Regions from separate parts of the Paracidovorax sp. MALMAid1276 genome, predicted to be linked through region 2. Evidence: riboswitches for the same ligand, from Rfam matches in the RefSeq annotation. Region 2 holds a riboswitch; the other holds the start of a gene.

Region 1 (3,405 bases), on a different contig from region 2:
CGTGCGGATCATCGATAGCAATCCATCAATACCGGTAGGTGTCGGGCTTGTACGGGCCTTGCTTGGGCACGCCGATGTAGGCGGCCTGCTCGTCGCTCAGTTCGGTCAGCATGGCGCCCACCTTCTTCAGATGCAGGCGTGCGACCTTTTCATCCAGGTGCTTGGGCAACACGTAGACCTTGCCCACGTCATAGGAGTCGCTATGGGCGAACAGCTCGATCTGGGCGATGGTCTGGTTGGCGAACGAGTTGGACATCACGAAGCTGGGGTGGCCCGTGCCGCAACCCAGGTTCACCAGGCGGCCCTTGGCCAGCAGGATGATGCGTTTGCCGTCGGGGAAGATCACGTGGTCCACCTGGGGCTTGATCTCTTCCCACTGGCAGTTCTCTTCAAGCTTGGCGACCTGGATCTCGTTGTCAAAGTGGCCGATGTTGCAGACGATGGCCTGGTCCTTCATCGCCGCCATGTGCTCATAGGTGATCACGTCGCGGTTGCCCGTGGTGGTCACGAAGATGTCGGCCTTGTCGGCCGCCCATTCCATGGTCACGACCTTGAAACCTTCCATCGCGGCCTGCAGGGCGTTGATGGGGTCGATCTCGGTCACCCACACCTGGGCGCTCAGGGCGCGCAGGGCCTGGGCGCTGCCCTTGCCCACATCGCCATAGCCGGCCACCACGGCCACCTTGCCGGCGATCATCACGTCGGTGGCGCGCTTGATGCCGTCCACCAGCGATTCGCGGCAGCCATACAGGTTGTCGAACTTGCTCTTGGTGACCGAATCGTTCACGTTGATCGCGCGGAACATCAGCGTGCCCTTGGCCGACATTTCCTTCAGGCGGTGCACGCCGGTGGTCGTCTCTTCGGTCACGCCAAGGATCTGCGCGCTCTTGCGGCTGTACCAGGTGTCGTCTTCGGCCAGCTTGGCCTTGATGGCGGCAAACAGGATGCGCTCTTCCTCGCTGCCCGGGTTGGCCAGCACGGACGCGTCCTTCTCGGCCTTCTTGCCCAGGTGCATGAGCAGCGTGGCATCGCCGCCGTCGTCCAGGATCATGTTGGGGCCTTCGCCCTCCGATCCCTTGGGGCCGAAGTCGAAGATGCGGTGGGTGTAGTCCCAGTATTCGGCCAGGGTCTCGCCCTTGATGGCGAACACCGGCGTGCCGGTGGCGGCGATCGCGGCGGCGGCGTGGTCCTGCGTGGAGAAGATGTTGCACGAGGCCCAGCGCACGTCGGCGCCCAGGGCTTGCAGCGTCTCGATCAGCACGGCGGTCTGGATCGTCATGTGCAGGCTGCCGGTGATGCGGGCGCCCTTGAGCGACTGCTTGGCCGCGAATTCCTCGCGGATGGCCATCAGACCCGGCATTTCCGTTTCGGCGATCTTGATTTCCTTGCGGCCCCAATCGGCCAGGCCGATGTCGGCAATGATGCAGTCGGCGTTGACCGGGGCGTTGACGCGTGCGTTCATGGTGGTGTGCTCCAAAGCGTGTTTGAAAAACCACTGATCGGGGGAGTGACAAGGCTCACCACACGAGAAGTGGATGAGCGTCGTTGCGGGTTGATGACTCCGAGCCTCACGCCCCGCTGGTGCTGGGGGCGCTGCAACGCTCCTCGGAATGGCGAATTATAAAAGCAAGCGCCCCGCTGCCACAAAACATGCCCGCTTGCCCACGCGGCCACCGCCCACGGCCGGCGGGCCAGCCGCAGGCCTGCCGCGCATGTCACCTGCGCGGCTGCCCGCGTGCCCCACCCCGCTGACACTGCGCTCTTTGCCGGAACGCCAGAGCGCAAACCTCGCACTGCCCAGACGTTCGCAGCGCAGCCATCAAGGAGCAGCACAACATGGACCCCAAGGACAAGGTCGTCATCGTCACCGGAGGCGCGAGCGGCATCGGCCGCAGCATCGCACGGCGTTTTGCACAGGAGGGCGCGCGCGCCGTGGTCGTGGCCGACCTGCATCTCGAACCCGCCCTGGCCGTGGCGAACGAGATCGGTGGCCTGGCCGTGCGCTGCGATGTATCGAAGGAGGCCGACATCCAGGCCCTGGTGGCCACTACCCGCGAACGCTATGGCCGTGTGGACGCCTACATCTCCAACGCCGGCATCCTGGGACGCCCGGGCGGCATAGAACTCGAAGACCCGCTGTGGAATGCGATGTGGAACATCCACGGCATGGCCCACGTGTGGGCCGCCCGCGCCGTGGTGCCCGAGATGGTGGAACGTGGCGAGGGCTTCTTCCTCGTCACGGCCTCGGCCGCGGGGCTGCTGACCATCGTCGAATCCGCCCCCTACGCGGTCACCAAACACGCGGCCGTGGCCTTTGCCGAGTGGCTGCGCATTGCCTATGGGCGGCGCGGCCTGGGCGTGGCCTGCCTGTGCCCGCAGTCTGTGCAGACGGCCATGGTCACGGGCACCGGCGGTTCGGCCTCGCACGACGGCATCCTGCCGCCCGAGCAGGTGGCGGGCGACGTGCTGGCAGCCATGCAGGACGGCCGTTTCCTGGTTCTGCCCCACCCCGAGGTGGCGCAATACTTCCGCAACAAGGGCCAGGACTACGAGCGCTGGATCGGCGGCATGCAGAAGATGTACGCCCGCCACACGCAGGCACCCACCGACTGATACAAAGGTCCGGCGAATTCCAGAGCGGCCGCCCAGTAAAATCGCGCGCTTCGGCGCACTGCGCCCGTCGCGCCCGCTGCCGCCCACCAGGCCGCAGCGGGGCCCTAGCCCTCTTGGAATCCCCCGTGTCCCACGCCCCCGAAACCCGGCGCCGCCGTACCTTTGCCATCATTTCCCACCCCGACGCGGGCAAGACGACGCTGACGGAAAAACTGCTGCTGTTTTCGGGCGCGATCCAGATTGCGGGTGCGGTCAAAGGCCGCAAAGCCAGCCGCCACGCCACGTCCGACTGGATGGAAATTGAAAAGCAGCGCGGCATCTCGGTGGCCTCGTCCGTCATGCAGATGGCCTACCGCGACCACGTGGTCAACCTGCTCGACACCCCGGGCCACAAGGACTTCTCGGAAGACACCTACCGCGTGCTCACCGCCGTGGATTCGGCGCTGATGGTGATCGACGCCGCCAACGGTGTGGAAGCACAAACCCGCCGCCTGATCGAGGTCTGCCGCCAGCGCGACACGCCCATCATCACCTTCGTCAACAAGATGGACCGCGAGGTGCGCGACCCTTTGGACATCATGGACGAGGTGGAGCGAGAGCTGGGCATGCCCTGCTGTCCCATGACCTGGCCCGTGGGCCAGGGCAAGAGCTTCGGCGGCATCATCAACCTGCGCACCCAGGCCATGACGGTGTTCGAAGCCGGCAGCGAACGCCGCCCGCAGGATTTTGAATCCATCCCGCTGACCGACGTGGACACCCTGCGCGCCCGCTTCGGCGCAGAATTCGACGCCG
Region 2 (3,405 bases):
CGTTCCTTGGACCACACCACGTCCACCCACAGCGCCGTGCCGTTGCTGAGGTTCTCGAACGGCATCTCCACCAGCGAACCGGCGTCAATGCGCGGCTGCACCAGCGCGCGCGGCTGCCAGCCCCAGCCCAGGCCCGCCTCGATCAGGCCCAGCGCGGCCAGGTGGTTGTCGGTGCGCCACTGGTGGCGGGCAAACACGAAGCGTGGGTCGGTCTGGCCCAGGTCGCGGCTGGCCACCACGATCTGGCGCGTGGTGGTCAGGTGCTCCTCGCGCAGGCGGGCGCTGCCCGGTGGCTCGCCGCGTGCCGTGGCGGCGGCGCGGGCGGCGACCAGCACCGGGTGCTGTGGCGCCATCACCGCCACCAGGGTTTCGGTGCCCACTTCCTGAAAGCCCTCGCGCCCGTCGATGCTGGGCCGCTCGAACACCAGCGCCAGCTGCGCGCGCCCGCTGTGCAGCAGCGCCAGCGCATCCACCTGCGGCGCGGCCAGCACCTCCACCTGCAGCAAGGGATAGTCCTGCGCCAGCGCGGCCAGGGGCCCCGTCCAGCGCGCAGCCAGCAGTTCGGGCGCAATCGCCAACGTAAGGCGCTCTTCCAGGCCCTGGGTCAGCGCCAGCGCCTGGGCGTTGAGCTGCTGCAGCTGCCCGGCCAGCAGTCGGGCCTGGGGCTCCAGCGCGCGGGCGGCGGCCGTGGGGCGCGGCTCGCGCCCGCTGCGGTCAAACAGCTGCACGTCCAGCTCCGCCTCCAGGTGGGCGATGGTCATGCTCACCGCCGAGGGCACGCGCGAGAGTGCACGCGCGGCCGCAGAGAACGAGCCGTGGTCCAGCACGGCCAAAAACACCTGGACGCTATCGGAATGGAAAGCCATGGCGGGCGCCGATCTATCAGAAAATCTGAAACAAGCTGACTTTAAGTGTCAGGCACACAAATATAAAGTCCGGGCCCATGGACTCCTCGAAACCTGTGCTGTTTGGACTGCAAGGCGCCCGGCGCCGCCTGATTTACGTCACCCTGTACGAACTGATTGCCATTGGCGCCGCCACGGTGGGCCTGGCGCTGCTCACCGGCCAGGGCGCGGGGCACTCCAGCGTGGTGGCGGTGGCGGCTTCGGCCGTCGCCATCGTGTGGAACATCGTCTTCAACTGGGCCTTCGAGCGCTGGGAAGCGCGCCAGCCCGTGCGCGGGCGCAGCGTGGCGCGCCGTGTGGCGCACGCCATCGGGTTCGAAGGCGGGCTGGTCTTCACGCTGGTGCCGCTGTTCGCCTGGTGGTTTGGCGTGAGCCTGTGGCACGCGTTTGTGATGGACCTGGGGCTGATCGTGTTTTTTCTGTGCTACACGTTTGTCTTCAACTGGGCGTTCGACCACCTGTTTGGGTTGCCGGCGTCGGCAATGGCGGCCTGAACCTCTCCCCTGTGCCCGTGGGCGGTATGCGCAGGCGTTGAACGCCCGGCAGGGCGTCAGGTGCGCTTGAGCCCGAGCACCTGCAGTTCGGCTTCGCTCAGGCGCGACAGGGCATCGGCGCGCAGCTTGTCCAGCTGCGTGCGGTGGCTGAAGTCCAGGTCGACGCCGCGCACGGCCTGGTTGCTGTCGCCGTCCAGCATGTAGGCCTCGCCGTTGGATTCGTTCTTGAGCAGCCACATGCGGCGCACGGTGCCGCGTTGGCCCCCATGCGTTTGTTGCGAGCAAAAGCCATCGGCGTCCGACCGGCGCGTGAACGCCGCCTTGAGAAACTCCTCGCCCAGCAAGGTCACCCACACGCCCCAGCCCTCCTGCAGGCTGGCCTCGAAGCGCTGGCCCGGCTGCTGGGTGGCCACGTAGTGGGCGGTATCGACAGGGTGTTTCATGGTGTGCAAAGTGGGGCGCAAGACGCAGGGCGATCTTACCGCCGGGCGCCTGGCGGGACGGGCCCAAGGGGCGTGATCGTTGCCCCGCTTGGCCTACGCCCTGGGCGCGCTGTGCCAAGAGGCGCGCACGGCCTCGGAGCGCGGTGGCGTGGCGGCTGCGCCACCACGTAAAATCCCGCCCTTGCCCAAGGAGCGTTGCAGCGGCCTCACCGCCATGGTGAAAAAAGCCGTCAGGCTTGGGCACTCCAAAAGCTATTCAAGCCCCACCGCAACGACGCTCACCTGTATGTCCGCTGCCCCTGCACAGGTGAGTCCTATGTCTTCCGCTGTAACCCTGCCCCCCATGAAGCTGTCCGGCCTGGAGCCCGTCTCCATTGGCGAGGGCACCTTGTTCGTCAACATCGGCGAGCGCACCAACGTCACCGGCTCCAAGGCGTTTGCGCGCATGATTTTGAACGGCCAGTACGAAGAGGCCCTGGCCGTGGCGCGCCAGCAGGTGGAGAACGGCGCGCAGGTCATCGACATCAACATGGACGAGGCCATGCTCGACAGCAAGGCGGCCATGGTGCGTTTTCTGCAGCTGATCGCGTCCGAGCCCGACATCGCGCGTGTGCCCATCATGGTCGACAGCTCCAAGTGGGACGTGATCGAGGCCGGGCTGCGCTGCATCCAGGGCAAGGGCATCGTCAACTCCATCAGCATGAAAGAGGGCGTGGAGAAGTTCAAGCAGGAGGCGCGGCTCGTCAAGCGCTACGGCGCCGCCGCCGTGGTGATGGCGTTCGACGAAGTGGGCCAGGCCGACACCTTCGCGCGCAAGATCGAGATCTGCGAACGTGCCTATCGCGTGCTGGTCGATGAGGTGGGCTTTCCGCCCGAAGACATCATCTTCGACCCCAACATCTTCGCCGTGGCCACCGGCATTGAAGAGCACAACAACTACGCGGTCGATTTCATCGAAGCCACGCGCTGGATCAAGCAGAACCTGCCGGGCGCCAAGGTGTCGGGCGGCGTGTCCAACGTGTCGTTCAGCTTCCGCGGCAACGACCCGGTGCGCGAGGCCATCCACACCGTGTTCCTGTACCACGCCATCCAGGCGGGCATGGACATGGGCATCGTCAACGCGGGCATGGTGGGCGTGTACGACGAGCTGGAGCCCGTGCTGCGCGAGCGCGTGGAAGACGTGGTACTCAACCGCCGCCCCGACGCGGGTGAGCGCCTGGTCGAGATCGCCGAGACCGCGAAGAGCGGCGCCAAGGACGAGAGCAAGAAGCTCGAATGGCGCGGCACGCCCGAGCACCCCAAGACCGTGGGTGAGCGCCTGTCCCACGCGCTGGTGCACGGCATCACCGACTTCATCGTCGAAGACACCGAAGAGGCCTACCGCGCCATTCTGGCCAAGGGCGGGCGCCCGCTGCATGTGATCGAAGGCCCGCTCATGGACGGCATGAATGTGGTGGGCGACCTGTTCGGCGCGGGCAAGATGTTTTTGCCTCAGGTGGTGAAAAGCGCGCGCGTGATGAAAAGCGCCGTGGCCCACCTCATTCCCTACATCGAGGAAGAAAA

Evidence for each region. Region 2 has a riboswitch for S-adenosylhomocysteine ahead of metH (methionine synthase). Riboswitches for the same ligand answer to the same signal wherever they lie in the genome.
Region 1: another riboswitch for S-adenosylhomocysteine. It lies ahead of ahcY (adenosylhomocysteinase); the one in region 2 lies ahead of metH (methionine synthase).

Annotation. Positions count from the first base shown of each region.
Region 1 is NZ_JBMIRS010000246.1:9,970-13,374, reverse strand. Features, by position in the region: gene ahcY (adenosylhomocysteinase) at 26-1,462, opposite strand; S-adenosyl-L-homocysteine riboswitch at 1,531-1,613, opposite strand; gene ACOQFS_RS20415 (SDR family oxidoreductase) at 1,837-2,613, shown strand; gene ACOQFS_RS20410 (peptide chain release factor 3) at 2,739-3,405, shown strand, end outside.
Region 2 is NZ_JBMIRS010000105.1:19,150-22,554, forward strand. Features, by position in the region: gene ACOQFS_RS07230 (LysR family transcriptional regulator) at 1-866, opposite strand, end outside; gene ACOQFS_RS07235 (PACE efflux transporter) at 944-1,399, shown strand; gene ACOQFS_RS07240 (hypothetical protein) at 1,456-1,842, opposite strand; S-adenosyl-L-homocysteine riboswitch at 2,024-2,129, shown strand; gene metH (methionine synthase) at 2,129-3,405, shown strand, end outside.